Regions from separate parts of the Peptococcus simiae genome, predicted to be linked through region 2. Evidence: riboswitches for the same ligand, from Rfam matches in the RefSeq annotation. Region 2 holds a riboswitch; the other holds the start of a gene.
The links. A riboswitch is a leader RNA that binds a small molecule or an ion and turns the genes downstream of it on or off. The one in region 2 is predicted to bind thiamine pyrophosphate.

Region 1 (16,183 bases), on a different contig from region 2:
GCTCATCTTTGCACCTAGGCTGGAAGACGGGGGCAATTATGAAAAGCAATCTGCCTTCAATATGGAAATCCCCATCTACGCCGATGACCAGGCCCTTATGGCCCTCTTAAACCGGCTGACCCTTACCGGTCACCTGGATGGGCCCGAAGACCTGGCTGACCCCGGCCTGCAACCCGGCAGCCTCACCCTGCGGAAGGCCGTCGATGGCGAGGAAGTTCTCCAGGTCACTGACCCGGCTGCCATCCGGGACCTCTTGCCCTTTACGGTGCCGGAATACCTCATTGGCCCGGGCCTGGACTATAACAAGGCCTACACCCTGGACGGAGGGGGGCTCATCGATGTCCTCTATGTCTTACGGGGCCATGAACCCCAGGGCCTGGAAAAAGGTCAAAACTAACCAATCCAGCCTGACGGCATGAAAAATAGACCAAGACAAAAGAGACGCACCCGGTTGGATGCGTCTCTTTTGTCAGTCTATAGCGATTTAAGGGTTGGACAGGCTCTAATGGGACAGGCCCCTGACGGGCCCCTCTTTTTCCAGGATCCGGTGGACAAGATAGGTGAGGAGGGTAATCAAGAGGACCACCGGTAGGGTAATCCCGGTGACCGGGGCCATGCCCAGGACCACCCGGTAGATGATAAAGCCTAGGCACCAGATGATGAAGTTGACCCCACTGATGGCCTGGCGGACCTCCTTATGGTTTAAGAGGTAGTACTCGGCCAGTAAAATCCCCACCATGGGTGTGAAGCAGGACCCAATCAGGTAAAGGAAGGACTCATAAGAAGTCATGGGCACAAAGCAGGCCACCAGGGTTCCGATGGCCGTCCCCAGGAGGGCCAGGGGCTTTTCGGCGATCCTGGTATTGATGCTGCGGAAGCTGATGGCTGCCGATCGGGCATCTAAAAAGGTGGTGGTGACGGTGGAGAAGACGATAATCCCCAGGCCAATCACCCCAAAGCCCATCATTTGCATGAGCATGGATAAGTCCGTATAGCCGGTGCTGATGGCTGCCCCCATACCAATGGTGTACATCCAGCAGGACCCGATAAAGTAGCTGATATTGCTCACCGTATTGGACAAGACCGGTTTCTCCGCCCGGGAGGTATAGTCTGAAATGACCGGCAGCCAGGACAGGGGCATGGCCACGGCCAGCTCTACAGCGGCCCCAAAGCTGATGGCCTCAAAGGATTGGCTGGTGACCACATCGGTGGTCGCAATCCGGTAGCTTAAAAAGATACAGAGGGCGGCCAGACCCAGGACCACCAGGGAATTGACCCGCCCCAGGGAATGGGGGCCATACATGAGCCAGGCGGCAATGAGGAGGCCGATAAAGACACAGCCCCCAATGACACTGGCATCAGGCCGGCCAAAGAGGACATTGACGGCACTGGCCCCGCTGACAATCATGACCGCCGTCCAGCCGAGGAGCTGGAGGACATTGAGGACGGCGAAAAATAAGCCGCCCTTCTCACCAAAGGCAATCTTTAGGGTCTCCATGGCCGTCCGGCCCGTTTGGGCCCCGATCCGACCCACCAAAAAGAGCATGACGCCCCCAATCAGGTGGCCCAGCACAATGGCCAGGAGCCCCGTCTGCCAGCCCAGGGGGGCAAAGAGGGTCCCGGTAAAAATTTCAGCAATGCCGATGGCGGCCCCCAGCCATAGCATCCCATTTGTTGTCACAGAAGTACGTGTATCGTCGCTCATAATAGCCTCCTTTGATTTGACGACCAGGGTCGTCATTTGTTTTTAATTGTTCAAAACCAGTCCGCTTGTCTACCTTTTATCCAATAAACCCCGCTTTTCCAGGGCCTTTAAGAGGACCCCGGCAATGGCCGCTCCCACGAGGGAGGAGACAAAAAAGCTGGGCAAAAAGACGAAGAGGGTCATTTCCTTGCCCATGAGGGGCACAGCGATGAGGCCAGCTAAGATGGCCCCGAGAATGCCCGTCCCTAAAACTTCCCCACAGACGGTCAGGCTGATTTTTTTGAACCGCTGGTAGGCCAGGCCCGCCAGGAGGGCCCCAACCATACTGCCCGGAAAGGCGAAGATGGACCCCATGCCCGTCATATTCCGGATGACCGAGGTGACAAAGGCACAGGCCAGGGCATAGCCGGGGCCCAGCCAGACCGCTGCAATTACATTCATCAGGTGCTGGACCGGGGCCACCTTGGCCACCCCGATGGGAAAGACAATAAGGGCGTTGAAAATCACACTCAGGGCAATAAAAAAGCCAGCCGTTACCAATTTCCTTGTTCGATTCATCGGTTTCCTTCCTTTCTAAAATAAAAAGCGCCTACAAGCTGTAGGCGCTCAAAAAACAGTCATGTCACTTCCCTACGCTGGTCTCAGCCAGATCAGGTTCAAAGAGTGCTTTCTCAGTCTTTCTCAAGACGCCCCTAGTGTTGCTGTATAGTATAGCATACCTTATCTATTAAAGGCTAGCCCTGATGGCAAAATCCTCGGTCGAAAGTGACCGACCCCGGGCCGGTGGCCTGCTTGACGGTCTCTGAAATTGTGGCTAAAATGAGCCCAGGAGGGGATCAGATGGGAACAAGTGACAAGCAAGCCCTGGTCATGGGGACGGTTTACTGCGTCATCGGCGGTATCTGCTGGGGGATTTCCGGCACCACCGCCGAGTACCTCATGGCCCACAAGGGCCTCTCGGCCGATTGGATTTCTGTCCTACGCATGCTCCTGGGCGGGGGGATTATCCTCCTCTATGCCTTTAAGGGCCAGGGCCTGGGGATTTTTGCCCTTTGGCGGCACCTGCCCAGCGTCCTCCGGCTCCTGGCCTTCGGCTTTATCGGCATGAACCTGGCCCAGTATGCCTATGTCCTGGCCATTGAGGCCTCGAATGCCGGGACGGCCACCATGCTCCAGTACACCGGCCCCATCGGGGTCCTCCTCTACCAGTGCCTAATCGCCCGGCGCTGGCCGACGGGCCGGGAGCTGGCCGCCATTATCCTGGCGGTCACCGGGACCTTCTTTATTGCTACCCACGGGTCCATCGGTTCCCTATCCCTGTCGCCGGCGGCCCTCTTTTGGGGCCTCCTGGCCGCCCTGGGGCTCATTATTAACTTCATCACCTCTGAGCCCCTGATTCATCGCTGGGGGAATGCCACCGCCACCGGGAGTGCCCTGGTCCTGGCCGGCATCCTCCTGTCCCTAATGAAAAACCCCTGGCAGGCAGCAGTTAACTGGGACCTGGGCGTCTTCCTGGGCTGCCTGGTCCTGGTCCTGGTGGGGACCATCGGGGCCTTTATCATCTTTATGCAGGGCCTGGTCATGGTCGGATCGGTTCGGGCCTCAATGCTGGCCTCAACCGAGCCCCTTTCAGCGGCCATTTGCTCGGCGGTCTTCTTAGGGACGGTCTTTACGGACATGGATATTTTAGGCTTTGCCTGTATCATGGCTACCATCTTCCTCCTGGCCAAGTAGATAAAAGTTATTGTCAACCATTAAAAATAAAAAGGTTGACAATAGACCCGCCGCCGGCGTATACTAATGCCACTAAGGAGGGGTGGTAATGACTGCTCAAAAAATAAAAACAAGAGATATGACCTTCATAGCTGTGTTTGCAGCGGTACTGGCTGTATTATCCCAACTGGCGATTCCCATGCCGTCAGGGGTACCGATTACCCTGCAAACCTTTGCCCTGGCCCTTATCGGCTATACCCTGGGGGCCAAACGGGGGGCTATAGCGGTCCTGGTTTACTTATTATTAGGGGCTGTAGGTGTCCCGGTATTTGCCAACTTTAAAGCCGGAGCCGCCGCCCTCTTGGGGCCGACCGGGGGCTTCTTATGGGCCTTCTGGCTGGCTGCCTTATTCTGCGGCCTTAAAAGAGACGCCGGCCCCCTGCCGGCTCTGGCCAGCGGCTTTTTGGGCCTTTTGGTCCTTTACGCCGCCGGGGTCTTCCAATTCATCCTCTTGACCGGCAATGGCCTGGTCGAAGCGGTCCTCATGTGCGTGGCCCCCTTCGTCATTAAAGACGTCCTGAGCATTGTCCTGGGCTACTTCCTGGCCCAACAAATCCGTCGGCGCCTGCCCCTGTAAGCGGGCGGCCGGCGGCCAAAAATCGATAAGCCAGGAGGCGGGTGAGAAGGCCTTATCCTTCTCACCCGCCTTTTTTATGCCGACCGCTGGCGGTCCGTCACCAGGCGTCTACCTGCCGATTACCGGGTTCGGTTACATACAAAGAAAAAGTCCCTTCTCGTATTGAGGAGGGACTTTTAGCTATGGGATTTTAGGTCCTTGAGGGGCCTTGGTCTTATTTCATTTCAGCCTTGATGACTTCTGCCAACCGCTTAACCCCTTCGACGATCTTTTCTTCGTCCATGCAGGAGTAGTTGCAACGGAAGCAGTTTTCGCGGATATTGTCAGCGAAGAAGGCACCGCCCGGTACATAGGCGACCTTCTTGTCAATGGCCTTAACAGCCAGGTCACGGGCATTCATATAGTCCGGCAGTTCAACCCAGAGGAAGAGGCCCCCTTCAGGGTTGGTGAAGGTGACGCCTTCAGGGAAGTATTCCTTCATGGCGTCAACCATGACATTTTTACGTTTGCCGTAGACGTCGATGATCTTCTGGATATGGGCTTCCAGGTCATTGTCGTCCAGCCACTGGGCTAATTCCATCTGGGAGATGGTAGAGGTTTGGAGGTCGGCGCCCTGTTTGATTTTGTTGAACTTGTCTAAGATTTCAGGGGCGGCGCAGAACCAGCCTAAGCGGATCCCGGGGGAGAAGACCTTGGAGAAGGTCCCCATGAAGACGACCCGGCCTTCGGTATCCAGAGACTTCAGAGAAGGCTGGATTTCCCCTTCGAACCGTAATTCCCCGTAGGGGTTGTCTTCCAGGATGGCTACATCATACTTGTTGGCTAATTCGATGAGTTTTTCCCGGCGGTCCATGGTCCAGGTTTTGCCGGAGGGATTTTGGAAGTCGGAAATAACGTAGATGAATTTCACCCGGTCATTATTTTTGAGCCGGTCTTCCAGCTGGTCCATCTTCATGCCATTGTCGTCCAATTCAACTTCCAGGAAGGAGGGTTCATAGGCCTTGAAGGCGTTTAAGGCGCCCAGGTAGGTGGGGCTTTCGACGATGATTTGGTCACCGGGGTCGATAAAGGCCTTGGCCATAAAGTCTAAGCCCTGTTGGGACCCGGATAAAATCAGGAAGTCGTCCGGTTTCGCGTCTTTCACGCCAACCTTGTTCATCCGTTGGACGATGTGCTTGCGGAGGGGTTCATAGCCTTCAGTCGGGCCGTATTGGAGGGCCTGTTGGCCTCTTTCGTCTAAGACCTTATTGACAGCTTCCTTCCACTCCTTGACCGGGAAAAGCTCCGGGGCCGGGAGGCCACCTGCAAAAGAGATGATTTCCGGTTTAGCGGTCAGGGCTAAAAGTTCACGAATTTCCGATGCCTTCATGTTGTCCATGCGCTTTGCAAATTTAAGTGCCATAACGTTAAGACTCCTTTCAATCGTCTGTCGGACAGTATCTTTTATAAAAAGAGGCAAATGACTTTGCCTCTTTCCGATCTACAGTTAGGTGATTACTTGGTGCCTTCTTCGAAGTAAACCAGTTCGGTCATTTCCTGGTCAACCCGTTTACGCGGTAAGAAGCTGGCGATGACGGCTAAGACGATAACCGGGATGACCCAGGCTAAGCCGAAGCTGTCCAGGGGAATCCGGCTCTTGAAGGCCACTAAGCTGTCAATGAAGCTGGATTCAAAGCCGAAGCCGCCTTGCAAGGTCGCCAGGGCGTCGATGATAGAAATTAAGAAAGCGCCGATGATGCCGCCGGTGTAGGCGTTTTTGTTCGGGATAAACTTATCAAAGGCGGTAAAGATCAAGAGGACGATCAGGACCGGGTACATTAAATAGAGGACCGGTACAGCGGCGTTGATGATCCAGGTAACGCCCATGATGGAGACCAGGAAGGAGAAACCGGTGGTGACTAGGACCAGCATCCGGTAGCTTAATTTACCATTGGAGAGCTTATTGAAGTACTGGGCACAGGTGGTAACGAGCCCAACAGCCGTGGTCAGGCAGGCCAGGGAAACGGCTAAAGCCAAGAGGCCGGCACCGATGGGCCCCCAGCTGGTGGCCACGCCGGAGAAGATCTCTTGAACGATTTGGATCAGCATTTGCGGACGGGTAACATCTTCCGGGAAGGTCATGGTGCCGGAAGCGGAAGCACCGGCATAGAGCAGGCCGCCGTAAACAATGGCCAGGAGACCGGCAGCGATGATCCCACAGTAAATGGTTAGGTTCAGCTGGTCCTTTAAGGTGTTATAGCCCCGGCTGACGATAGAAGCTAAGGCCGTCCCGCAGAACATGGTAGCAGCCAAGGCGTCCAGGGTTTGGTAACCTTCAGTGAAACTGCCGGCAAAGTTGTAAACGTTTTCGCCAGTTAATTCAACAGGGGCACCAATGGGTCTAATAACAGCTAGAATAACGATGGAGAACAAGGTAATCATCAAAAAGGGTGTTAGGAACTTACCGATATAGTCAATAACTTTAGCACTGTTGATACAGAAGAAAATAACTAGGCCAAAGAAGACTAAGCTGGTAACAATCGGCGGCAGGTTGGGTGCAAACTGCATAACGCCGACTTCGTGGGTGGTGGCTGCGGTCCGTGGAATAGCGAAGCAGGGCCCAATGGCTAAGATAATAGCCACCCCAAGGACGATGGAGAAGCCCCGACCGACATACCGGCCCAGGGTCATGACGTTACCGCCGGATTTCATGGTAGAGTAGACCCCTAAGAAGGGTAAACCTACCCCGGTAAGAATAAAGCCAAATAAGTTGATGGGCCAGGCCGTCCCGGAGTTAAAGCCTAGGTAGGGCGGGAAGATTAAGTTCCCGGCGCCCAAGAACATGGCAAATAATGCAAAACCTACAATAATGACGTCTTTTGTTTTCTTGTTCATACAATTTCCCCTCTTTTCAGTGATATAGGCTGTGTTTGCCCATTGCCGGCATAGTTGCCTTATGACCTATAACAAGAAGCTGGGAGAGGCCTCTTAGAGATAGGTGTGTTATATAATAGCAAAAAGAATCGCGCCTGTCGAGCCTTTTAGCAAAAAGAGTTAACAATTGTCAAAATCTCGAGGGCGCGATCACTTTATCTGATTATATTCTAGGGTAGCACAGGAGGATTAGCAGGGAGAGAAGCCTTGGTCAGCCCACCATTCTTTCTTATGAATGTCATACTGGGTAGCAAATTGGTCTAAGTGCACTTGTTCCCACTTGATGAGTTCGTCAAAAACTTTTTTAGCCTTAGGATCATCGACTTTCTTTTTAGCATCTTCATAAAAGGCGATGGAGTCGCGTTCCATCTGCATACCAACGCTAAAGACAGAAAGAGCTAGGTTTAGGCTTTGTTTGTCCAATTTACCCCAGCTGTAAATTTCCGGGGAAGGAACATTAGCGCTTAAGGCTTCATCGACAGTAATATCGCCGCCGGCCACTTCATCGCTAAAGCGTTTCAGGTAGTCAATATGGGCCAGCTCTTCTTCAGCCAGCTTATTGAGGGCTTCTACAGCCTCAGGGGTGGTGTTTTGGGTAGCGGCCATCCGATAAAACTGGGCGCCTTCCACTTCATTTAAGATGGCCTGGTTGATAATATCTTTGATGTCAGTCATTTTGCCCCCTCCATTTCAGCATGCTGTTCTTGAACAGTTTTAATGCCAGCGTCCATGGCCCGACGGTTCATGTCAAAGAATTTAGCCTTCCGTTCACCAAAAACATGCATATAGGCATCCTTGACAGCTTCATCAGTAAGGAGCTTACTGTAGCCCAGGTAGGCCCCGAGCATAACCATGTTGGAAGCCTTGGTATTGCCGATATCATTCCGGGCAATATCCGTAACCGGGATGTAGAAGACCTTCACATCTGTCCGATCTACCTTGGTGTCAATTAAGGAGGAGTTGACGAAGATAACCCCGCCGGGGACAACAGTCGGTACAAATTTTTCTAAAGACGGTTTATTCATGGCAATGAGGACGCCGGGTGCCGTAACGTTTGGTGATCCCACCGGCTTGTCCGATAGGATGACCGAGCAGTTGGCTGCGCCCCCGCGCATTTCAGGGCCGTAAGACGGTAGGTAGGAGCATTCATAGTTATCTACCATGCCGCCATAGGTGAGCATCTGGCCAATGGCCATAACGCCCTGGCCACCAAAACCGGCACATAAGATACGTTCTTCCATATTATAAGCCCTCCCCGTTTCTTAAGTTGCCAAGCGGATAGTAAGGCATCATTTCTTCTTCCACCCGTTTTAGGGCATCCACAGGGGTTAAGCCCCAGTTGGTCGGGCAGGTAGACAGGACTTCAACAAGCCCGAAGCCGTTACCTTCCAGCTGGTTCTTGAAGCAGTTCATAATGGCCCGTTTAGCCTTACGGACATTGGCCGGGTTATTGACAGCGACCCGTTCAACAAACCGTGCCCCGTCAATGGTGGCCAGCATTTCAGCAATCCGGATCGGTTTCCCGCAGTGGGCCTGGTCGCGGCCCAGGGGGCTGGTCGTGGTGACCTGGCCCACTAAGGTGGTCGGGGCCATTTGTCCGCCGGTCATCCCATAAATCCCGTTATTGATAAAGATGGTGCTGAAGTGTTCGCCCCGGTGAGCGGCTTGAACGATTTCAGCCGTCCCGATGGAGGCCAAGTCCCCGTCCCCCTGGTAGGTGAAGACGAAGTTATCCGGGCGGGTTCTCTTAATGCCTGTGGCTACAGCCGGTGCCCGGCCGTGAGCGGCTTCGTGCATGTCGCAGTTAAAGTACTTGTAGGCTAAGACAGCGCAGCCAACCGGGGCCACACCGACAGCCTTTCCTAAGACGCCAAGTTCCACTAAGCATTCTGCAACCAGTTTGTGTACCACACCGTGGGTGCAGCCCGGGCAGTAGTGGAGGACGGCGTCAGTCAGACCCTTGCTTTTTTTATAGACAATGTTGTCTTGTGTCATCGTTGACATTATTTCGTCCCTCCCACAATCTTTTTGACCTCGTCGACAATTTCTTCGATAGACGGAATAGCCCCGCCCTGGCGACCGTAGAAGTGAACCGGCCATCTGCCGTTAGAAGCAATCTTGACGTCATCGAGCATTTGCCCGGTGTTCATTTCTACAACTAAGAGGTTCTTAGTTGTGTCATCAATTTCTTCAAAGGCTTGGAAGGGGTAAGGCCAAATGGAAATCGGGCGAATCAGGCCCACCTTAATGCCTTCGTCGGCCAGTTGCTGCATGGCAGACTTACAAATCCGGCTGACCGTCCCATAAGCGCAGAGGACGATTTCGGCCCCTTCCAGGTCCTGGGTTTCATAACGAACTTCATTTCTGGTGACTTCCGCATATTTTTCCTGTAAGTGTTTGTTGTGGGCTTCCAGGCCTTCAACGTCCAGGTAGAGGGAGTTGATGATGTTCGGTTCCCGTTTTTCTTCGGTACCGGTCGTTGCCCAGGGCTTTTCGATGGCCTTTTGGTCGCGGGTTTTAATGTCGACCGGTTCCATCATTTGCCCGAGCATCCCATCCCCGATGATCATAACCGGGTTCCGGTACTTATCGGCAATGTCGAAACTTTCGCCGATGAGGTCAACCATCTCCTGGAGGTTGGCCGGGGCGAAGGAGATCAGGCGATAGTCCCCGTTACCGCCGCCGCGGGTGGCAATATAGTAGTCAGTCTGGGAAGGCTGAATCCCACCGAGACCGGGGCCCCCACGCATCATGTTGATAATTAAGCAGGGGAGTTCGGCGCCTGCAATGTAGGAAATCCCTTCCTGCATGAGGGCCATCCCCGGGCTGGAGGAAGAGGTCATAACCCGCGCGCCGGCGCCGGCAGCCCCGTAAACCATATTAATAGAAGCCACTTCGGATTCCGCCTGCAGGTAAACCCCGCCGACCTTGGGTAGTTCCCGGGAGAAATACTCGGGCACTTCACTCTGAGGGGTGATTGGATAGCCGAAGAAGTATTTACAGCCAGCGGCAATGGCCGCAGCTGCCAAGGCTTCATTCCCTTTCATTAGTGTTTTTGCCATAATTTACCTCCTACTGAACTCTTTCAACAGTGATGATTGAGTCTGGGCACATGATTGCACAGCTGGCACAGGCGATGCACTTGTCCGGCTCGACACAAACGGCCGGGCTGTAGCCCTTGTCGTTGATGACGGACGTGTCCAGGGCTAAAATGCCCACGGGACATGATGCCACGCAGACGCCACACCCCTTGCACAGGTTAGAATCGAATGTGACCTTTCCTTTTGGTTTTGCCATTTGATTACCTCCAATTGCCTCTTGGCATATTTATAGCATCCAATCTGCGCGCATGAAAATCTTTAGAGGAAAGACCTCGCCATCTAAATTTTCAGGCAATTTATCGCAGATTTCAGAGCGACAAGCAATGTAACGAATGGGAATATCGTACTTATCCCGGATGGCCTCGCAAAGTTCCTGGCCATATAAGATATCCTGGACGGTTGTTTCCTTGAGCAGGTGGGTGGTATTGACCAGGGCACTGACCGGCATCCGGGCCAGACGGGCAATATCCTGCATAAAGACTTCAGTATCCTTCAGGTTACTCGTTTCAGGCCGGTGGCGGTTGACAACAAATAATAATTCCGCACTGCGCCCTTCCAGGACATCGCGGTAATACCCGAGCACACGTGCACCGACAGGGTTTCCACCTAAATCGACCACCACCTGGTAGGCTGCATCCTGGAGCGGCATCTGGATATTGGCGGCCAGGGCCGGTAAGTCGACCTGACTGCCCTTTACTGAACTGCCAAAGACCTGGATATCATGCGCTGCCAGCATATCTTCATACTCACGACTACGGAAATATAGGTTGACAATGTCCAAGTCCACGATGGCCACCTTTTGGTGGTCTTGACGGAGGCGGAGGGCATAATTCAGAGCAAACTCTGTTTTACCGCTGCCGTAATGACCGCTAATCAGGTGGATCCGTGCTTGACCTTGCTTATTTTCCATGGCGGTCCCCCTTTCAAGAGGTTGAATAATGCGATAATTTAGATATCTTTTACCTTTATAATATCTCAATTAAGGGCTTAAATCAACAATTGGTGAAGATGAAAAACAGGGAATACGTAAAACTCTCAGATAAAATGAATGCAAAGACATAAATAATATACAACGAATAGATATTATAATACAGTTTCCGGGAAAATTTAAACAAGTTTTTAAGGACCTGGTTCAGGGGTTCATAATATACAAAAAAAGTTAAGAAATAGCGGAAAAAAGTTATTTTTATCGGGGTTTAGGGGCCCCCTTGCCCCCGGATAGGGGTATTTTTGATCTGTAAAGGTATTGTATAACAATTATGAGAAAACTTGCACAATTACCCACACATAGACTAATTTAGCCAATAAAATAATAAATGTTTCATGCAAATAAGAACAAAAAAGGATATATAAGCAAAACTAATAGATGTGATTAAAGTCCTGACTGGCCGGTTAACATGACTTTGCTGAGTATGAAATAAGCGGTCTATAGCCGATTTTTAGGCCGAGCCCTTTTACGTATTAAAAGACTGGCGGCCCCGGACAATATATATTACCTTCCGCTTACATCTTCAAATGGATAGCCCCGCCCGATTGGGGGCCTTGTGAAAGAGCCTTGTCACCCCTGGCCTTATTTCATATAATAGAGTTATAACCTTTTGTAGAGGTCTTTTGTAGAAATGCTTTGAAGAAGCCTTAAAAAGGAGGGCGTCCAGTGTCTAAAATCAATACCAGTAAGCCAAAAGAGGTTATCATGAAGCCGGTTGGCATTATGGCCATCCTTCTGGTTTTACAGATTTTATTGATATTTGCAGGGTATTACCTCCTGCGCAGTTACCTGGAAGTTGCGACAGCTGTCTGGTATGCCCTGGCCATTAGCCTGGTCATTTACCTGCTGAATAAACATCAAAACCCGGCCTATCAAATCGCCTGGGTCATTATCATGTGTCTGATGCCCATCTTTGGGGGGCTCTTTTTCCTGGTCATCCAGCTCATCCCCGGGACCCGCCGCCTGGCGGAACGGGTGACCTGGCGGGTACGGGCTACGTCCAACTTCCTGCCCCAAAACAAGGCCGCCGTTGAAAGCCTGCGAGAGCACAGTGCCCGCTTTGCCGGCCTGGCCGACTATCTCTTTAAGGTTGGCGTCCACCCCACCTACACGGATACCCGGACCCGTTACTATCCCCTGGGGGACGATGCCTTCCCGGCCATGCTCGAGGACCTGGAAAAGGCGGAAGAGTACATCTTCATGGAGTTCTTCATCGTTGCGGAGGGAAAATTCTGGGATGCCCTCTTTGAGGTCTTGAAGCGTAAGGCTGCCGAGGGGGTCACCGTCCGCTTTATGTATGACGGGACCAATATGTTCTCCCTGCCCAAGGGCTTCCAGCGGAAGATCATTGATGCCGGTATCAACTGCCGGATTTTCTCCCCCCTCCAGCCGGTTTTTTCCACCTACCAGAACAACCGGGACCACCGGAAAATCCTGGTTATTGACGGCAAGGTCGGCTACACCGGGGGGATTAACCTGGCCGATGAGTACATCAATGAAAAAGAACGGTTCGGCCACTGGAAGGATACGGTCATCCGTTTGGAAGGGGATGCTGTCCAGTCCCTCCAGGCCATTTTCCTCCAGCTCTGGCATGTAGAAGAGGAGGACCGGACTGATTACGCCCGCTGGCTGGACCGGAAGCCCCACGTCCTGCCGGTCGATGAGCCCAACTGGGTCATCCCCTATGCGGACGCCCCGGAGGACGGGGCTATCCTGGCCCAGCATGTCTACATGCACATCCTGAACATGGCCACCCGCTATGTTCATATTATGACCCCTTATTTAATTTTGGACTATGAGATGGTCCAGGCCCTGATCTTTGCCGCTCGGCGGGGGGTAGACGTGGCCATCCTCATGCCCCATGTGCCGGACAAGAAGATTCCCTTTTACATTGCCCGCAGCTTTTATCCGGAGCTGATCCGCCATGGGGTCCGGATTTTAGAATACGAACCGGGTTTTGTCCACGCCAAGACCTTTGTCTCTGACGACTGCCTGGCGGTGGTAGGGACCATCAACCTGGACTACCGGTCCCTCTACCTCCACTTTGAAAACGGGGTCCTGGTCTATAACGATGAATTTGCTGCCCAGGTCGAGGCTGACTTCCAGGCTTCTGCCCAAGTCAGCCACCAGATGACCATCGATGACTACAATATGACCCCCTGGCACCACCGGGCCATTGGCCGGGTGATGCGGATTTTCGGGCCCCTCATGTAGAGGGCCGGGCCGCTGTTTACCGGGGATTATGCCGCCAGACCGCCTCAGGGCGGTCTTTTTTCTTTGCCTTGACTTTTACCGCCGCCGGCGTTATAACGGGGTGGAAGAAAGAAGGGAATAGCTAAAAATGAAAAAAGGAATCTTTTATATGCTGCTGGCAGCGCTCCTCTTCAGTTCGATGGAGATTGCCCTCAAGATGACGGGTACCAGCTACCAGCCCCTACAATTGAATGCCCTGCGCTTTTTAATCGGGGGGCTGATCCTCCTCCCCTTGGCCCACCGGCAGAATCGGGACCTGCCCCGCTGCCTGCCGCTCTGGGAGTATGCCTTTTACGGGCTCACGGGTTTTGTTTGTATTGTCCTCTCCATGACCGTTTACCTCCTGTCCATCCGTTATACGGATGCCTCGACAGTGGCGGTCATCTTCAGTTGTAATGCCTTTTTTGCGGTGCTCTTTTCCGCCGCCTTCCTCCGCCAGCCGGTGAGTCGGGCCACGAGCCTGGGCCTGGCCATTGCCTTTACCGGCCTCTTTATCCTCATGGACCCCCTCCACATGGGCGGGGACGCCCTGGGGATTTTCCTGGCCATCGGGTCGGCCATCCTCTTTGCCATTTATGCGGTCCTGGTCAAGCTGGGCCAGGGCAAGAGTGCCTACCATGGCCTCATTCCGACGGCCTACACCTTCCTCCTGGGGACCGCTGAGCTCTTAGTTCTCATGGGCCTGACCCACCTGGCCCCGGTGGGCGATTTTCTGACCGGCTTGGGCCTGGAGGCCTTCGTCAAGGTCCCCTTTTTCGCCGGCATCAGCCTGGCCGGCCTGCCCCTCCTGCTCTATATTTCTATCTTTGTCACCGGCCTCGGCTTTGCCGCCTATGGCCTGGCTATTGAGCATGGGTCGGTAACGGTGGCCTCCATTGCCTTCCTTATTAAGCCGGTCCTGGCCCCGGTTCTCTGCTACTTTATTTTAGGGGAAGAGGAGGGCCTCCTGGCCATCCTGGGGATTATCATCGTCGCCGTCGGTTCCCTGGTCATTACCCTGGAAAGTTTCCGGGCTGGCCGGTCGGCCACCCGGCGGACAAGCCTGGCCCGGGAAAAGGCCCTCGACTAAGACCGCTGCCTTTTAAAAGGCCCGGCTCCATGGGTAAGTAGTGAGCAAAGCCCCGACGTTTATCTTAGGAGGGATTGCTATGCAACAGTTTATCGTAGATGCCTTTACTGACCAGGTCTTTAAAGGGAACCCGGCGGCGGTTTGCCTGCCGGACCGGCCCCTGACCGATGAAACCATGTTAAACATCGCTGCTGAAAACAAGTTGTCCGAAACGGCCTTCCTGACCGAAGAAGCAGGCGGCTACCGCCTGCGCTGGTTCACCCCGGAAGCGGAAATAGACCTCTGCGGCCATGCCACCCTGGCCACTGCCTTTGTGGTCCTGACCATCCTGACTCCGGACAAGGATGAGGTGGCCTTTCAAACCCAAAGCGGGACCCTGACCGTCCGCCGGGAGGATGGCTTCTTCTGGATGGACTTTCCGGCCTATGACCTGACCGAGGTCCCGGTAACAGACCAGATGGCCGAGGCCCTGGGCGTCCGCCCGACCAAGGCCTACCTGGGTAGGGACCTCCTTTGCCGGCTGGACCGGGAAGAGGAGGTCCGCGACCTGATCCCGGACCAGGATAAACTGGCTGACCTGGACGGGCTCCTGGTCCATGTGACCGCCCGGGGAGAGGATTATGACATGGTCTCCCGGTCCTTCGGACCTAAGATTGGCATTGCGGAAGACCCGGTCTGCGGGTCCGGCCACTGCCATATTTTCCCCTACTGGGCCGGGGCCCTGGACCAAACGGCCTTCAAGGGCTACCAGGCCTCAGCCCGCGGTGGCGAAATCGATGGCCGCCTGGTCGGTGACCGGGTCCAGCTCGGTGGGCAGGCAGCCCTCTTTTCCCGAAGCGACATTTTCCTCCCGGATGATGAGCGTGACGAATAAAGCATCAAAAAAAACCGCCCTTCGGCTCAACTTGCCCAAGGGCGGGTTTTTTAATGGCCAAAACCGCCAGCTGCTGCATAGATGGCGCAGTCAGCGGATAGGTTCCCGATAAAGTAGCATAAGTCGCCGGGCTGGGCCTGCCGGTGGTCAAGGCTTTCCGGGCTGGCCCAGAGGGTGAGTCCGCCAAAAAAGGTATTCAGCTGGATGGCACAGGCGAAGGGGGCTCCGTTCAGGTGCAGGTCTTCTAGGTAGCGGACCTGGCCGCAGCCAACCACATAATTCTCCCGTCGGTCCACCCGGTCAGCGGCCCAGTGGGCCTCATGGTCAATGACATAGTCGCCGTCCTCGGTGGTGGTCCGGTTCATGGCAAAGGCCGGGGCCACAATGAGCCCGGGCATGACCGGGAGGCCATCGGTTTGGACCAGGGTCTTCAGGTATTCCTTCTCGGTCCGGAAGAGGTCCAGGGACTTGGCCAGGAGGCACATTTGGGCGGAAAAGGGTTCTATCTGGGCCTCCGGCGTCAGGACATGCCGGGTGGGCACATCCACCGGCAGGACCACCTGGACATGGGGGGTAAAGAGGCCCATGATCATGGTGGCCACATGGGCCTCGGGCAGGTCCTGGACAGCGGCATACTGGGGCAGGAGCTCCCAGACCGAGGGCCCGTTCATATGGGCGTGGTAGCTGGGCAGGGCCCCGCTGCCTTCCGGCCGGTAGATAATGATATCAATAAGGTCATGGGCCACCGGCAGGCTGACCAGGTCATACCGGCCCTGCCAGGCGGCCAGGCTGTGGTAGCGGTTGTCCGGGTACTGCCAGAGGGCCTCAAAGGCTGCCGGGTCGTGGTGGAGGTAGAAGGTGTCATCCCGCTTGCCCGGGAGCGAAGCGTTAAAGAGCTGGGGGTAAAATGCCATGGCGGTCTCCTTTCTG
Region 2 (16,183 bases):
AAAACTCCAAGATAACCAATGCTGACAGCTTAACTTGGGAGACCACTAAACAAGCTGAAAATGCAGTTATCATTATCGGCGAAGGCGACTTAACCGGAACTTATGAAATAGTCGACAAAGGCATTATTCCATTTGACGTGGAATATAAACTTGACGAGACTTTATCGCCGGGAGATGAGGTTGTAGAACAAGCTGGTAAAAATGGAGAAACGCAAGTTACCACGACTTTAACCATTGTAAATGGCAAGGTCACCGATAAATCTGTCGGCGAAACAGTTACAAATTCTCAACCGACCAAGAAGATTGTAAGAATTGGTGCGCAAAAAGAAGGCACTTACACCCATACTGAAAAGATCCCCTTTGATGTAAAAGTTGAGTACGATCCCACTATGCAAAGTGGCAAGTACGAAATCGTCACGCCCGGTCAAGAGGGAGAAAAGGTAACGAAGTTTACCATCAAAAACGCTCAGGTAACAGAAACTTCCGTAACATCAGAAACTAAACCCGTCACTCAAGTGGTGAAAGTGGGAAGTAAGGACTTCACTGGACAAGTAAGTCATACTGAAACTGAAGAAATTCCATTTGAAGTTGAAGTGAGATATGTGTCAGAAAGACCTGCCGGCATCATCGATGTCATCCAAGAGGGTGAGGTTGGTACAAAAGAAGTAACCTACACCCAAAAGATTAAAAATGGTGCAAAAGATGGCGAAATGACGACCACTTCTAGGGAAACAAAGGCAGCAAAAAAACGCATAGTAGAAATTGGTACCCAAACAGTTACCAAAGAAGTGAACAAGCCCATTGAAACGGTATTCGAATACAATGACCAACTCGACTCCGGTATTATGGTCGAAAAACAAGCTGGAAAAGCCGGCAAGACGACGGTTCAAGTCTACTATGACCAAGCAACCAGCAATCTGAAGACCATCGAAAGAACGGAAGAAGGCCAAAAGAGAATCGTCGAAATCGGCACTAAGGCCGTTGAAAAAACTGTCGATATTCCATTTAATACCGAGTATGAACTTGATGACACGATGGAATATGGAAAGACTGAAGAAAAAACTGCCGGAGCTAAGGGGACTAAGACCATTACAAGTACCTTTAACCCCAAAACCGGCAAGATTGAAGTCACTGAAACAGATGTAGCGCCTACAAATCGAGTGGTTAAGGTCGGTTCTAAGACAAGTGGGCAAGTAAAATACGTTGATAAAATTGCCTACGAAGTTGAGGTTATAAGAGACGACACAATGGCAGCCGGAGAAATAGTAACCGTCCAAGAAGGCGAGGAGGGCCTAAGAGAAATTTCTATTAATGTAGTAAACTCTCAAAGAGACGGAAATATTGAAGGAAAGACCATCAAGGAACCGGTTAAGAAAATCGTCAGGGTGGGTACTTTATGTAAGATGCCACCCAGACCCAATCCGGGCGGCGGTGGCAGCACCAAGCCCAGCACCCCCTCTACCCCCGGAACGACAGACCCGAGTACCCCCGTCAATCCCGACCCAAGCGAACCCGGCGGCAATACCCCGGACAAACCGGTCAAGCCCAACCCGAGCGAACCCGGCGGCAATACACCGGATAACCCGGTACCGCCCAACCCAAGCGAACCCGGCGGCAATACCCCGGACAAACCGGTCAAGCCCAACCCGAGCGAACCCGGCGGCAAAACCCCGGATAAGCCGGTACCCCCGACCCCGGACAAACCGGTTACGCCCGATCCGGTCAAGCCGACCCCCGTCCAACCCGGCGGCAATGACCCCGTCAGCCCCGCCCAGCCCGCACCGGCAGGCCCCCAAGCCCCCGGTCAACCGGCAGCTGTCAGCCAGGCCAATGACGACAGCCTGGCCCCCAAGACCTTTGACCCCGGCGTCCTCCCCTATGCCGGTTTAGCCGGTGCGGCTTCCGCTCTTTTAGCCTTGCTGGGGGTTAGAAGAAAAGAGGACGAATAAAGATTTAGGTAACTAAGGAGGCATCAAGGTGCATAAAAAAGTCTTGTTGGCCATTAAAGTCGGCCTCCTCCTGGTTATCTTATTCTCCGGCTATAAAATCGTCAGTTATTATCTGGCTGACCATGATTTTACCAGTCAACATGAAGTTCTTAAGGCCAAGCTGCCCGTCTCTTCAGAGGCGGAGACCCTGGCGGGAGAAAAGGCCGGCTTAGAGGCTGAAAGCGTGGCCCGAACTTTAGCTGACCTTAGGGACAGGTACCCCGATATCATCGGTTGGATCCAAATCCCCGGCACCAAGATAGACCTCCCCATCGTCCAAGGCCAAGACAACGCCTACTACCTGGACCACAGCTACACCGGCGCCTATCACCCCTTTGGCGAAGTCTTCATGGACAAAGCCAACCAGCCGGACCTAACCGATCAAAACACCATCCTGTACGGGCATAACGTCCAAAGCGGTCAAGTCTTCCACGACCTGGAAGGCTACCAGGACCAAGCCTTCCGCGATGCCCACCCCACAGTGCACATCTACACCCCGGAAGGCCGGCAAGACTACCAAGTCGTCGCCGTCTACATCGCCTCCCCCGCCAGTCCCTACCGGGCCCCCAACTACAGCCTCACAGACTGGCAGACCTTTAGAAACTGGGTTGCCGAGCGTAACCTCATCCAAGAAGACCTGCCCGCCGACCCCAGCCACCCCATCCTGACCCTGTCCACCTGCTCTGATACCGAGCGGCTAGTGGTCCAGGCCCAGAGAGTGACCTAAAGGGCGATCAATAAAAAGCTCCTGAGCGAGAAACTGGCTCAGGAGCTTTTTTCTTTGGCCGGAAAGGTTGGCCGGCCGGTATGGATTTGGGACAGGACTCTTGAATATGCTTTAAAATATGTTATAGTGGACCTAGCTTAATAAAGCATCGGCCAACTAAAGGAGAGAGGGATAGCCATGACCACTAAAAACCCGCCTGCCCGGCTAAAGCGCTACCTGGCCCTGACCTTTGCCATCAGCTGGCTGGCCTGGTGGGGCGAGGCCCTGCTTATAAAAATAAGCCCGCTAACCGCCCAGGATCCGCCGGCCCTGCTGGCCTTTTGCCTAGGGGGCTTTGGCCCGACCATCGCCGCCTGCCTCTGCCTGCCGGGTGGCTTTTCCCTACAAGGGCTGGGCCACTTCCTGGCCAGCCACCGGCCCGGGACCCTCCCCATCCTAGCCGGCTTTGCCGGCCTCTTGTCCCTCTTTTTCCTGGTCGTTTCCTCCGGCCCGGCCCAGGGCATCCCTAGAGATGGGCGGGCCCTGGTTGTCTTTGGTCTGGTCTTTATCCAGGCCGGCCTCCTCTTTGGCGGCAATGAAGAGCTAGGCTGGCGGGGTACCCTCCAGCCCCTCCTGGCGCCCCGCCTGCCTGTCTGGCTGGCCCCTTTGGTCATTGGCCTCATCTGGGTGGGCTGGCATATCCCCCTCTGGTTTATCGAAGGCAATAGCCACCAGACCATGTCCTTCGCTAGCTTCGCCCTCCTGGGCCTGGCCCTCAGCTACTGGCTCTCGGCCCTCATGACCCTGACCCGGTCCGTCCCGGCCTGCATGGCCCTCCATGGCCTGACCAATACCCTCTTAGGCCTATTGGTTCTCAACCAGGGCCCCATCTATTACCTGGCCCTCGTCGCCCTGACCGGCTTAAGCATAGTTGTCAGCCGGAAAGCTCAAGACCGATAGGCTGGCTAAAGTGTCCGGCCTGGGCCCACAAGTAAACATCCGGGCCCTCTTTTAGGATAGGACACAAGCCTTACAGGCGATTTGGGATATAAAAAAGAGCCCTCTCTTTCTGAAGCTACGGCGATATAGGAAAAGCTAAGACCGTTAGGCTGAGTGCACGCGCCCCCCTATCATCTGAAAGAGAGACCTCTTTTATGGGGACCATGATACCGGCTTCAGACGGGGCTATCTATGATTAAGGCTGGATTTTACCGGGTTTTGGTCTTTATTTTGCAGCTTAGTGGGCGATTATGTGGTATACTAGAAGTGTTCCTGCAGGCGCAGGGGTGATCCTATATTGATTAATTAGGATAACATTTTTCCCGCAAACGCGGGGGTGGGGCTCTGGCCCTTGTATTTCCTTTTGCGCCTGGTATACTTAAGTTAACACAAGGGGAGCGTTATGCTGAGATGGCTTTTGCCGAACTCATGACCTGATCCGGGTAATGCCGGCGGAGGGACGTGTTGCTGTAAAAAGGGATAGATAAGCGGATAAAATCTCCTTGTGAAATGACAAGGAGGTTTTTTTATGCAGTTTACAGATCGTATTTGGCCGAAGGTGAAGCCTTTATGGGAGAGCTACCTGGCCCATCCTTTTGTGAAGGGGATGGGGGATGGGTCCCTGCCTATAGAGAAGTTTAAGCACTGGTTGACCCAGGATTATGTCTACCTGGTGGAGTATGCCCGGCTCTTTGCCATTGGCACAGAAAAGGCGACGTCCTTGGAGATGATGCAGGCCTATGCCAAGGGGTTGGACGGGGTGCTCTTTGTAGAGATGAACTTGCACCGGGAATACTGTGCAAGCTTTGGCCTGTCTGAGGCAGACCTTTTAGCGACACAGCCGTCGGCGGTGAACCTGGCCTACACCAGCTATATGCTGAGCCAGGCCCAGGCCGGTGGGGTGGAAAATGTATCGGCGGCGCTCTTGGCCTGCTCCTGGAGCTATAGCTATATCGGCCGGGCCTTGGCGGCAATCCCGGGGGCCCTGGAGGGGGATAAGTATGGCAGCTGGATTCAGATGTATGCCGGGGATGACTTTACCCAGTTGAATGATGATGCCATGGCCCTGATGAACCGGATTGCTGAGGGCAAGGCTGACTATGAGCTCGATCAATTAGAGGATATTGTTTTGAAAACCGGTTACTTTGAGTATTTATTCTGGGATATGTGCTGGAACCAATCCACCTGGCCGGTAGGGATCCCCGGGTTGAACTAGGTCCGACCAGGGAGAGGCGGTTTTATACCCATTATTTACCTTTTATTGACCACACATAGATAGATGACTGTAGCGGTAGAGGGTATGATAGACTTATCTATTCGCGTGGCATAAAGGAGTGGGCTATGAAGAAAAGAACAATCGGTGAAGGGCTGGGGGACCGGCGCCAGGCCAGGGGCCTGACCCTGGCGGACCTGGCCGGAAAGACCGGGATTACTGAAGAAACCCTGGCGAGCTGGGAGGCCGGCCGGGCTTATCCGGATGCAGAGGGCTTGCAGAAAATAGCAGAGGCCTTGGACCTGGGCCCCGGTGACCTGCTGGCGGATGACCGGGAGGTAGCGAATCAAGACCCATCTATGGGTGAGACCATCACCTTGGCCAGCCAGGCTGTTGGCCTGGCAATGGGGGTAGCCGTCGCTGTTTTAGCGGTGCTGGGGCGCTTGGATAGTAACCAAGGCTTTATCCTCCTGGGCCTGGGTCTGGCAGCAACCGGGGTAGGCCTTTTAAGGTCCCGGGGCTAGCCGGATGAGATGCAAAGAAGAGGCAGGACCTGTTAGAGGACCTGTCTTTTTCTATGTCCGGGTCTGGATAAGCAGGGGTCATGATGGGTATATATTTGACTAAATGATATGTAAAAGGAGTGGATCGTTGGCAATGTCGAGTGGACTGATTATTGCTTTAGGTTGTATTTTGCCGGGTTTGGCGACGGGTCTTGGGGCCCTGCCGATATTTTTTACCCGGAGCGTTTCCCAGCGGACCCTGGATACCTTATTGGGCGGGGCGGCCGGGGTGATGCTGGCAGCGACCTGTTTTTCCCTCATTATGCCGAGTATCGACTACGGCGGTGGGGATGTGAAGGCGGTGCTGGTGACTTCGGCCGGTATTTTGGGCGGAGCCATCCTTTTGGATATGATTGATAAGCTGGCTCCTCATGAGCACTTGCTGGATAAACGGATTGAGGGCCGGGATGCCAAGAGCCTGAAGAAGATTTGGCTCTTCGTCATTGCCATTACCATTCATAATTTCCCGGAAGGGTTGGCGACCGGGGTTGGCTTTGGGACAGATAACCTGGCCAATGGGATGGCCATGGCCCTGGGCATTGGCTTACAGAATATGCCCGAGGGGATGGCGGTGGCCCTGGCTCTGGTCCGGGAGAAGTATACGCCCGCCTATGCCTTCCTGATTGCTTTGGCGACGGGCCTGGTTGAACCGGTGGGGGCCTTTATGGGCTTTGGCCTGGTTCAGGTCTTTCAGCCCCTGGTGGGCTTTATCCTAGCCCTGGCCGGTGGGGCCATGCTCTTTGTCATTAGCGACGAGATTATTCCGGAAACCCATGCCAATGGCTATGAACGCCAGGCAACCTATGGGATTGTGGTGGGTTTCATTATCATGATGATTTTAGATATTTTACTGGGTTAAGTGGGCCGGACAGGGCCAAAGGAGCAGGTCATGGAAAAAGATAAAATAGGGCTTACAGAGGGACAGCGCCGGGGGGCAGTTGTGCAATTTCAGGGCATTCGCTATGCCCGGGCAGACCGGTTTGTGCCGCCTAGGCCCTTGACCTTGGCCGAGGGCCTGGCCGACCGGCAGGTCCCGGCGCCCTATGCCCTGCAAAATAAGGCGGCCCTGGAGCAGTTGATTTTTGGTGTGGACTATGGCCAAGTGGACCAGGCTGAAGACTGCCTCTACCTGACGGTGACGGTGCCCCTGGTCCAGGAGGACCTGCCGGAAAAATTGCCGGTCATGGTCTGGTTTCACGGGGGCGGCTTTAGCAATGGCGGCATTGCCAACCGGGCCTATGACCCCAGCCTCCTGGCTGAAGAGGGCCAGGTCATTGTGGTCGCTGCAAACTACCGGCTTGGGGCCTTTGGCTTTCTCTTTGATGAAGCAGGCGGTCCCGGTCATCCGGGATTTTTAGACCAGCTGGCAGCCCTGGAATGGGTCAACCGGTATATTGACCGCTTTGGCGGCGACCCTGAGGCGGTCTGTATTTTCGGCCAATCGGCCGGAGGGACCTCGGTCCACCGGCTCCTGGCTGTGGCCGGGACCTCGGGCTTATTTCAGCGGGCTATCATTCAGAGTGCCCCCTTCGGGACCCTGGAGAAACGGGAAAAGATGGAGGGGCAGCTGGCAGCGATGCTCCGGCCTTTTGCCCGCCGGCCCCGGGGAGAGGACCTCCGGGAGGCCCAGGGCCAGGCCCAGCGGTCTGTTAAGGAATGGGGGTATGCCAAGTACATGCACTTCGCGCCCCGGCCGGGGGTCGATCCCCTGCCGGCAGGCGGGGACCTGGATAGGGCCTATGCTGCAGCGGCCAAAGAGGTGGACCTCCTGATTGGGGCCAATAGCCGGGAACCTTCGATTTACCTGGCCAAGTACCCCTGGTTTCCCAAGCTCGTTCAGGCCCCGGTTCTGGGGCCGGCTTTCGAAGTGCTCCTGCGCTATATGTCCCGGGCCATCTTCCAAAAGGGGACCTGGGCCTTTGCCCGGCAATACGCCGGGGCCGGCGGCCGGGTCTACCACTATACCTGCAGCTGGGGGGAAGACAGCTCGGTTTTCGGCGGCTGCCATTGCGCGGAAATGCCCCTGGTCTTTGGGGCGGCCGGCTACCGGGGAAGCCCCCTCCTGATGAATAAGCCCGCCCGGGAAATCGACCAGGTGGGCCGGCGGATTCGCCGTCTTTGGACAGACTTTGCCAAGAGCGGCCGGATTCAGAACTTAACCATTCCCCGCTGTATACGGGTGAAGCGGGTGTAAGCAGCACAGAGGAGTATAGAGAGGAGCGGAATAGCTATGCGCATGCCTGTACTTTTTATTGGCCATGGCAGTCCGATGATTGCTTTAGAAGATTCCCCCCTGACCGACAAGCTCAAGCAGGTGGGGCAAAAAATACAAGACATTGATGGCCCGGTTCGGGGGATTCTATCCATATCGGCCCATTGGTATAAAAATGCCAACTATGTGCAAAGTGCGGCCCAACCGGAACAGATTTATGATATGTATGGCTTTCCGGAGGCCCTATACCAGGTGGAATACCCGGCCAAGGGGGACCTGGCCATTACCGAGGCGGTCCAAGCTGTCTTGGGTGATGAGGTGACCCTTAATGACCGCTGGGGGGTTGACCACGGCAGTTGGACGGTCCTGGTCCATATGTTCCCGGCGGCGGATATCCCGGTGGTTCAGTTGAGTGTGAATAGCCAGCTCGGTCCCCGGGCAGCCTATGACTTAGGCCGTAAATTAGCCCCCTTACGGGACCGGGGCCTGCTCATCATGGGCAGCGGGAATATCGTCCATAACCTGCGCCAGGTGCGCGGGGATATAGACGGGGGCACCCCCCAGACGGAGCGCTTTGCCGGCTTTATCACTGAAGCGGTGGAAGCGGGGGATATCGAGGCCCTACTCAACTACGAAAGCCACCCGGACGCGGCCTATGCCGTCCCGACGCCGGACCACTTCCGGCCCTTTATCATGGCCCTGGGGGCGGCAGATGGGGACCCGGCCCGGGCCTTTAACCGTGAGAACCGGATGGGCGCCCTGGCCATGGATTCCTACCTCTTTACCGAGTCAGCAGACCAGGCAGGCCGGTATGACCTATAAGCCCATTACCGACTACCGGGACCGGCTCTTCCAGAGTCCGGCCGGCCACTGGGTCATCGATGACCAGAACGAGGGCACCGAGGCTGCCCCGACGGAAACAGCTCATGTGGTCTACAGTGATGAGGTCAAGGCCTTTGTCCAGGCCGTCGGTCGATTCCAGAAGAAGAACCCCCTGCTGGGCCTGCGTGACTTTAGCGATATTTTAAAGGCCTATGGCCTCCAGTGGGGCCTGGCTGACATGCAAGAGGCGCCTTTGGACCGGATGGACGCCCGAGGGGTCATGGCTTTAATCGTGGCGGCTATCGAAGCGGAGAAGTTCCACGATGGGGCCCTGCTGACCTTTTTTGAAACAGGTTGCCTGCGCCGGTGGTTGGATCGGCTCCAGGTCCTGGACCGGGCCTAGGCCCTTATGCTAAAAAAGGAGGACGACCATGCGAAAAAAAGACCGAGAACTGACAGCCCCGGCGGATTTACTGGCTATTATGCAGGCCGCTGACCGGGCGGTGCTGGCCTTTAATGGGGACCCGGCCCCCTACCTGCTCCCGGTCAATCCGGGAGTGGAATGGACCGGCGACCGTTTTATCCTATACCTTCACGGAGCGACCGAGGGGACCAAGTACCGGTACCTGGTCGATGGCGCCCCGGTAAGCTTTGAAATGGATGCCCACCATGCCCTGGTGGCTGACCGGGACCGGGGTTACTGCACCATGTATTATGCCTCGGTCATTGGTCAGGGCATCGCTTATGAACTGCTGGACGCTGAGGCCAAGGCCCGGGCCCTGCAGGTCATTATCGACAGCTACCATATCGATGAAGGCTTTGCCTACAACCCGGCGGCCCTTCCCCGGACCCGGGTCTTTAAGATTGAAGTCCGGGCCATTACCGGCAAGGCCAAGGGGCCAAAGGTCTAGCCGACTTAAAAAGCAAAGAAGCACCGGCCCTGTCTCTCGGTAGACAGGGCCGGTGCTTTTATTATTTTCCGGTAAGGTCGGCGGCTTAGAGCCGGCCTTTAAAGTTTTCGTAGCCAAATGCCCGCAGGACCCGCCAATCATCCTCTGAGGGCTTACCCGATAAAATCGTCGGCAGGGGCATTCCGTTAAAGGTATTGGTCTTAACCATGGTGTAGAGGGCCATATCCCCAAAAATCAGGCGGTCGCCCGGTTGGAGGGGGGCATCAAAGGAATAGTCCCCGATGACATCTCCGGCCAGGCAGGTCGGGCCGGCCAACCGGTAGGTGTGCTTTTTCTCATGGGGGTTACCGCTATTGGCCAGGGGGGGTCGGTAGGGCATTTCGATGACATCCGGCATATGGCAGGCAGCGGAGGTATCCAGGATAGCGATATCGATTTCGTTGTGAACGATATCCACCACGCTGGCCGTCAGGGTGCCGGCATTTAAGACCACCGCTTCCCCGGGTTCCAGGTAGATTTGTAGCCCATAGGTCCGGCTTAGGACCTGGACACAGTTGATGAGGGCGTCGACATCATAGTCAGCCCGGGTAATGTGGTGGCCACCGCCCAGGTTCAGCCAGCGCATGAGAGGGAGGTACTCGCCGAATTGGTCTAGAAAGGCGTCCAGGGTTTCCTGGAGGGCATCGAAGCCCTGCTCACAAAGGGTGTGGAAGTGGAGCCCTTCAATCCCCCGCAAGTTTTTGCCGAGGACCTCCTTCTTGAGGATGCCCAGGCGAGACCCCGGGGCACAGGGATCGTAAATACCCCCGTCCTGGGTGGAATGGTCCGGGTTGATCCGTAAACCGCAGCTCTTGCCGGCAGCCAGGGCCCGGGGGCCAAACTGCTCCCACTGGGCAAAAGAGTTGAAGGACAGGTGGTCGACGTATTTTAAAATCTCATCAAAGTCCCGCTCTTGGTAAGCCGGGGAAAAGATGTGGGTCTCCTTGCCCATTTCCTCATGGCCCAGGCGGGCTTCATAGAGGCCGCTGGCCGTTGTGCCGGCCAGGACCTGGCCAATCATGGGGTAGAGGGCAAAGTTGGAGAAGGCCTTTTGGGCCAGGAGAATCTTGGCCCCGCTTTCATCCTGGACCCGGCCCAGGATGGCCAGGTTTTTGGCCAAGGCTTCCTCGTCAATGGCAAAGAAGGGGGTTGGCACATCTTTTAGATGTAAACCCATTAGTCCACCAGCTCCGGTGAGAAGTCTTCCCGCCAGGGGAGGCCCCACTTATTCAGGGCATCCATGAAGGGATCCGGATCGAATTCATCGACGGTGTAGACCCCGGGCCGTTCCCACTTGCCCTGGAGAACGAGCATGGCGCCAATCATGGCCGGCACCCCGGTGGTGTAGCTGACGGCCTGGCTGCCCACTTCCTTGTAGGCTTCCTGGTGGTCGCATACATTGTAGAGGTAGTAGGTCTTGTCCTTACCGTTTTGCTTGCCCTGGAAGATACAACCGATATTGGTTTTGCCAACGGTCCGGGGGCCCAGGGATGACGGGTCCGGTAAGACGGCCTGTAGAAATTGCAGGGGGATGATTTCCTGGCCCTGGAATTCAATCGGTTCAATGGAAGTCATGCCGACATTTTCCAGGCATTTTAAGTGGGTCAGGTAGCTTTCGCCGAAGGTCATAAAGAAGCGAATCCGTTTGAGGCCGGGGATATTTTTAGCCAGGCTTTCCAATTCTTCATGGTAAAGGAGGTACATGTCCTTCTTGCCCACTTGGTCAAAGTCGTATTCCCGTTTGATTTCCATCGGCTCGGTTTCGACCCATTCGCCATTTTCCCAGTAGCGGCCGTTGGCACTCACTTCCCGGATGTTGATTTCCGGGTTGAAGTTGGTCGCAAAGGGATAGCCATGGTCGCCGCCGTTGCAGTCCAGGATATCGATGTAGTTGATTTCGTCAAATTCGTGCTTTAAGGCATAGGCCGCAAAGACCGAGGTGACCCCGGGATCAAAGCCGGACCCGAGGATTCCGGTAATGCCGGCTTCCTTGAACTTGTCCATGTAGGCCCACTGCCATTTGTATTCAAATTTAGCGGTGTCAGGATGTTCGTAGTTGGCCGTATCCAGATAATGGGTTTTCGTTGCCAGGCAGGCATCCATAATCGACAGGTCTTGGTAGGGAAGGGCCAGGTTGACGACAATGTCCGGTTGGTAGTCATTGATGAGGGCGATGAGCTCGTCCACATTGTCGGCATCGACCTGGGCGGTGGTTAACTTGGCTTTCGTATCCTTGCATCTGCTCACAATATCTTTACATTTGGATTCAGTGCGGCTGGCGACCATGACATCCGTAAATACATCATCATTCTGTGCCATCTTTTGCACAGCTACAGAAGCGACGCCACCGGCGCCAATCACTAGTGCTTTTCCCATAAAAACCCTCCTAAATTTGTCAAGTTCGGTGCTTTCTCCTAGTACTTACCCGATAAGGGCAGGCCACTACACCAGTGGTGCGGCCTGTATCTAGTTGCATTATAGCTAAACTGGCTTTCCGGCACAAGGGAGGAATGAGGGGGCCGGTGGCGCCCCCCGGCCTTGAGATTGATGGCGGCTATAGGCTCATAGATAAAGACAATTGCAGAAACCGGGCCTTTTCCGTGACATGTGTGACAATTTAGATTATAATGAGTTTAGTAGTAAATGATAAACTTGCTTAGACTTATAAAAGGAGTGGACTTTAGTGGGACAACCGTTTATTCACCCCACCGGGGTAACTATGTATGATCCTGAAAAATGCTGGAACGGGTACAACTTAGTTGCAGCAAAAGACGTAGGCGCTGTGCTCTTTGACATGCGCGGTGAAGTCGTTCGGGTATGGAAAGACTTAATGGGCTTCCCGAACAAGCTTTTACCCGGTGGTTATGTCATGGGGAGCCGGGGTCTTCGTGATGGCAAGTTCGGCTATCAGGACCAAATTGACCTAGTTCAAGTGGACTGGGACGGCAAGATCGTCTGGAAGTTCGACAAAAAAGAATACATCGAAGACGAAGGCAACGAACCCATGTGGATGGCTCGCCAACACCACGACTACCAACGGGAAGGGAACCCCGTGGGCTACTACGTCCCCGGCATGGAACCCAAGACCGATAGCGGGAACACCCTGATTCTGACCCACGAAACTGTTGAAAACAAACGGATTTCCGACCAGCGGCTCCTGGATGACGTCATCATCGAAGTCGACTGGGAAGGCAACATCGTTTGGGAATGGCGGGCCAGCGACCATTGGCGTGAATTCGACTTTAGTGACGCCGCTAAACTCGCCCTCTACCGCTACCCCAACATGCACTCCGTAGACGGTGGCGTCGGCGACTGGGTCCACCTCAACTGCGCCAGCTACCTGGGCCCCAACAAGTGGTATGACAAGGGCGATGACCGTTTCCATCCGGACAACATCATCTTCGACAGCCGGGAAGCCAACTTCATGTGCATCATCTCCAAAGAAACCGGCAAAGTCGTCTGGAAACTCGGCCCTGACTTCCAATCCAAAGAAGAACGTCGGATCGGCCAAATCATTGGGCCCCACCACACCCACATGATCCCCAAAGGCCTGCCCGGTGAAGGCAACATCTTAATCTTCGACAACGGCGGTTGGTCCGGCTACGGCGTGCCCTCCAACATCGCCCCCAACGGGACCAAAGTCAACGTTATGGACCGGTCCCGCGTCCTGGAAATCAACCCCGTCACCAAGAAACTCGTCTGGGAACTGCGTGGCAGTGACATGATGGGCTACGGCGGCCCCGGCGTCAACGACTACCGCTTCTACAGCCCCCTGACCTCAGACGCCTGCCGTCTGCCCAACGGGAACACCTTCGTCACCGAAGGCGTTGGCGGTCGACTCTTCGAAGTGACCCCGGAAAAAGAAGTGGTCTGGGAATGGATCTCCCCCTTCGGTCCGGACGCCACCTACATCTACTACCGTGGCTACCGCTACCCCTATGAATACGTGCCCCAGTTACCGAAACCGGACGAAACCCCGATTCCGAAACTGGACATCAAGAAATTCCGGGTACCCGGCGCCGCAGACTGCGAAGTGAAGAACGTTGTAGAAGTCGAAGGGACCTGGGGTTATCCTGACCACGTCCAATCCTGCGTATCTGCAGAAGACGACGATGACGCCCCGTCCTCCCTCTTCTAAAAACCGGTATATTAAGACCGTAAACCCAACCTCCGGCCCAGCCGGAGGTTTTTTATTTACCGGGCTGTTGCCGGACCGGCCCCTTTGGGTATGTTATATATGTCCATTAGATGAACTTGGGAGGCGATGATCATGGATTTACAAAGCTTACTGGAAAAAAGACGGACCTACCGGAAATTTGATGAATCTAAGCCCATCAGTGCTGAAGACCGGGAGGCTATCCTCCAGGCGGTGCAAACGGCTTCATCGGGGATGAACCGGCAGAGCCTGCGCTTTATTTCTGTTGAAAGCCAAGAAAAAGTCAGCCGGGTTTTTGACCTGACCCATTGGGCAGCCAGCCTGCCGGCAGACCAGGGCCAGCCCAAGCCCGGCGAGCGGCCGGTTTATTTTGTAGCGGTGTGTGCCCATGAAAAATCCAGCCCCTTTGTAGATGTCGATAAGGGCCTGGCCATTTCCAATATGACCCTGGCCGCCATGGACCGGGGGATTGGCTCTTGTATCATTGGCAACTTTAACCATAAGAAGATGCAGGAGCTCTTAGATATTGGCGAAGGCTACACCTGTAACCTAGTGGTGGCTTTCGGTTACCCGACCATTACTTCTACCATTAAAGAAGTGGCTGCAGGGGAAGACCTGTCCTACTATTTAGATGATGATGGCCAATACATTGTTCCTAAGTTAAAAATAGAGGACCTTGTCCGTCGGGTATAATGGTTGCTTGATCAGGAGGTATTCATGAAAGTTGGTGTTTTATCAGACACACACGGGTCCCTTTACCACACCAAGCGGGCCCTGTCTTACATGGAGGACTGTGACTATATCCTCCACCTCGGCGATGTCCTTTACCACGGTCCCCGAAACCCGGTTCACGATACCTATGCACCGGCAGACCTAGCTGCCTACCTGTCTGACCGGCGGATTACCTTTGTGCGGGGCAATTGCGATGCAGATGTGGACCAGATGGTCATTGGCCAGGACTTGACCCAAAAGGCCCGGGTCTGCCACTTTGGCCCCCTGGTCATTTACGCTGTCCATGGCTATGAAGAAAGCCTGGAAACCCGGATCCAGAGGGCTCTGGAAGCCGGGGCCAATGTCCTGGCCTGGGGCCATACCCATGTCAAAGTTCTGGAAGAAGTCGAGGGCCTGACCCTCTTGAACCCGGGCAGCACAACCCTGCCAAAAGACGGCAGCCATTCCTGTGCGGTCTATGACCAGGGCCGCTGGGGTTTTTACACCTGGTAGACCTTGGACCAAGGCCGGCTGATGGGGCCGGCCTTTTTTATTTATGAGCGCCCGCAGGGGCAAAGCAGGGCCCTTATGGCGAAAGTGGCCAAAGGGGTATATAATAGATGGAAAGATAGTGCAAGTTTATTATAAAGGAGGTCACTATGGCTGGCGGTTATGAAAAAATACTCGTCCCTTATGATGGATCTGAGGCCTCAGTAAAGGCCCTTGCCCAGGCTAAAATCCTACAGGACATGTGTGGGGCCCGGATTACCCTCCTGGAGGTCTTGTCCAACGGCCTGTCGGGCCGGGACCAGGTCAACTACCATATGCTGGACCAGGTCCAGCCCCCTGACCCGGCCAGCTATCGGGCGGCTGAGGCTGACTTAAACCGGCTCAAGGCCGACTTCCCCCTGCCGGATAGGGTCCAGGTCCTTTTGGCTGAGGGGCCGGTTGCCTCGACCATTATCGAGACCATTGACCGGGAAGGCTATGACCTGGTCGTCATGGGGTCGGAAGGCCTGGGCCACGCCCTGAAACGGTTTCTCTTGGGATCGGTGACCAAGTATGTTCTAGAACACGTGGATATTCCGGTTATGGTTCTCTCCTGACCGGTTGTAAGCCGGCTGGCCCTTTATTATAATAGAAGCTATAGAGCTTTATATGAGCTAAAAGGCATGGCCGGGGCAAGCGGATTTTTCTGATAAATGGAAAAAAGGCGGCCCTTGCCGCAGGCTTTGAGCAATGTCCGGAGACCGGCTGGCCGGCGCCTTGATCGAATCCATACCGGCAATGAAAGGTGGTAACTATGATGAAGCATATTCTCCTACCGATAGACGGGTCTGAATGCGCCCTGCGGGCAGTCGCAGCGGCCAATGAAATGGCCCTGGCCTTTGGTGCCAAGGTGACCCTCCTCTACGTCATCCCCGACCCGCGTAAGGAAGGGGTCATCCAGGGGCAGGAGGCCATGATTTTAAGCGAAAGCAAGGCAGCCCCTCTGGCCCGGCAACATCTGGAAAAGGCCCAGAAAAGCCTTGACCCAGGTATTCAGACCGCTATCTCCCTGCAAAAAGGGGTGGTCAGCCGGACCATTGAGAAAGAAGCGGCCTCGAATGACTATGACTTCATTGTCATGGGGACTGAAGGGATGGGGTCTGCTCTTAAAAGGCTGCTTTTGGGGAGCGTCACCCGGCACGTTTTAGAGCACGTTACCATACCTGTTTTAGTTATTCGTTAGTCACAAGGGAGAAGAGGGGACACTATGGCCAATAGCTATGACCTACAAGAACCGCAAGTACTGCTGGACGACCTCCTGGCCCTCCGCAAGGATGTATATGAAGAAGGTCAGGAAATTTATAATGTTTGGGA

Region 1: linked by a shared signal. The riboswitch ahead of thiW (energy coupling factor transporter S component ThiW) and the one ahead of tenA (thiaminase II) in region 2 are both predicted to bind thiamine pyrophosphate.

Annotation. Positions count from the first base shown of each region.
Region 1 covers NZ_JBJUVG010000008.1:9,791-25,973, reverse strand. Annotated here, with positions in the region: gene ACKQTC_RS06275 (hypothetical protein) at 1-397, shown strand, start outside; gene cytX (putative hydroxymethylpyrimidine transporter CytX) at 503-1,705, opposite strand; gene thiW (energy coupling factor transporter S component ThiW) at 1,775-2,263, opposite strand; TPP riboswitch at 2,316-2,409, opposite strand; gene ACKQTC_RS06260 (DMT family transporter) at 2,546-3,439, shown strand; gene ACKQTC_RS06255 (biotin transporter BioY) at 3,528-4,055, shown strand; gene ACKQTC_RS06250 (aminotransferase-like domain-containing protein) at 4,270-5,457, opposite strand; gene brnQ (branched-chain amino acid transport system II carrier protein) at 5,550-6,929, opposite strand; gene ACKQTC_RS06240 (ferritin-like domain-containing protein) at 7,158-7,643, opposite strand; gene ACKQTC_RS06235 (2-oxoacid:acceptor oxidoreductase family protein) at 7,640-8,209, opposite strand; gene ACKQTC_RS06230 (thiamine pyrophosphate-dependent enzyme) at 8,211-8,972, opposite strand; gene ACKQTC_RS06225 (3-methyl-2-oxobutanoate dehydrogenase subunit VorB) at 8,972-10,033, opposite strand; gene ACKQTC_RS06220 (4Fe-4S dicluster domain-containing protein) at 10,041-10,265, opposite strand; gene ACKQTC_RS06215 (ATP-binding protein) at 10,296-10,979, opposite strand; gene cls (cardiolipin synthase) at 11,724-13,271, shown strand; gene ACKQTC_RS06205 (DMT family transporter) at 13,399-14,379, shown strand; gene ACKQTC_RS06200 (PhzF family phenazine biosynthesis protein) at 14,459-15,253, shown strand; gene ACKQTC_RS06195 (hypothetical protein) at 15,304-16,167, opposite strand.
Region 2 covers NZ_JBJUVG010000001.1:287,433-303,615, forward strand. Annotated here, with positions in the region: gene ACKQTC_RS01145 (G5 domain-containing protein) at 1-1,949, shown strand, start outside; gene srtB (class B sortase) at 1,978-2,715, shown strand; gene ACKQTC_RS01155 (CPBP family intramembrane glutamic endopeptidase) at 2,893-3,654, shown strand; TPP riboswitch at 4,076-4,171, shown strand; gene tenA (thiaminase II) at 4,223-4,909, shown strand; gene ACKQTC_RS01165 (helix-turn-helix domain-containing protein) at 5,035-5,430, shown strand; gene ACKQTC_RS01170 (ZIP family metal transporter) at 5,564-6,328, shown strand; gene ACKQTC_RS01175 (carboxylesterase family protein) at 6,359-7,663, shown strand; gene ACKQTC_RS01180 (DODA-type extradiol aromatic ring-opening family dioxygenase) at 7,700-8,503, shown strand; gene ACKQTC_RS01185 (DUF6508 domain-containing protein) at 8,493-8,906, shown strand; gene ACKQTC_RS01190 (pyridoxamine 5'-phosphate oxidase family protein) at 8,935-9,414, shown strand; gene nspC (carboxynorspermidine decarboxylase) at 9,500-10,630, opposite strand; partial or broken gene ACKQTC_RS01200 (saccharopine dehydrogenase family protein) at 10,630-11,832, opposite strand; gene ACKQTC_RS01205 (aryl-sulfate sulfotransferase) at 12,137-13,591, shown strand; gene ACKQTC_RS01210 (nitroreductase family protein) at 13,724-14,302, shown strand; gene yfcE (phosphodiesterase) at 14,327-14,833, shown strand; gene ACKQTC_RS01220 (universal stress protein) at 14,980-15,426, shown strand; gene ACKQTC_RS01225 (universal stress protein) at 15,624-16,052, shown strand; gene ACKQTC_RS01230 (pyruvate kinase) at 16,077-16,183, shown strand, end outside.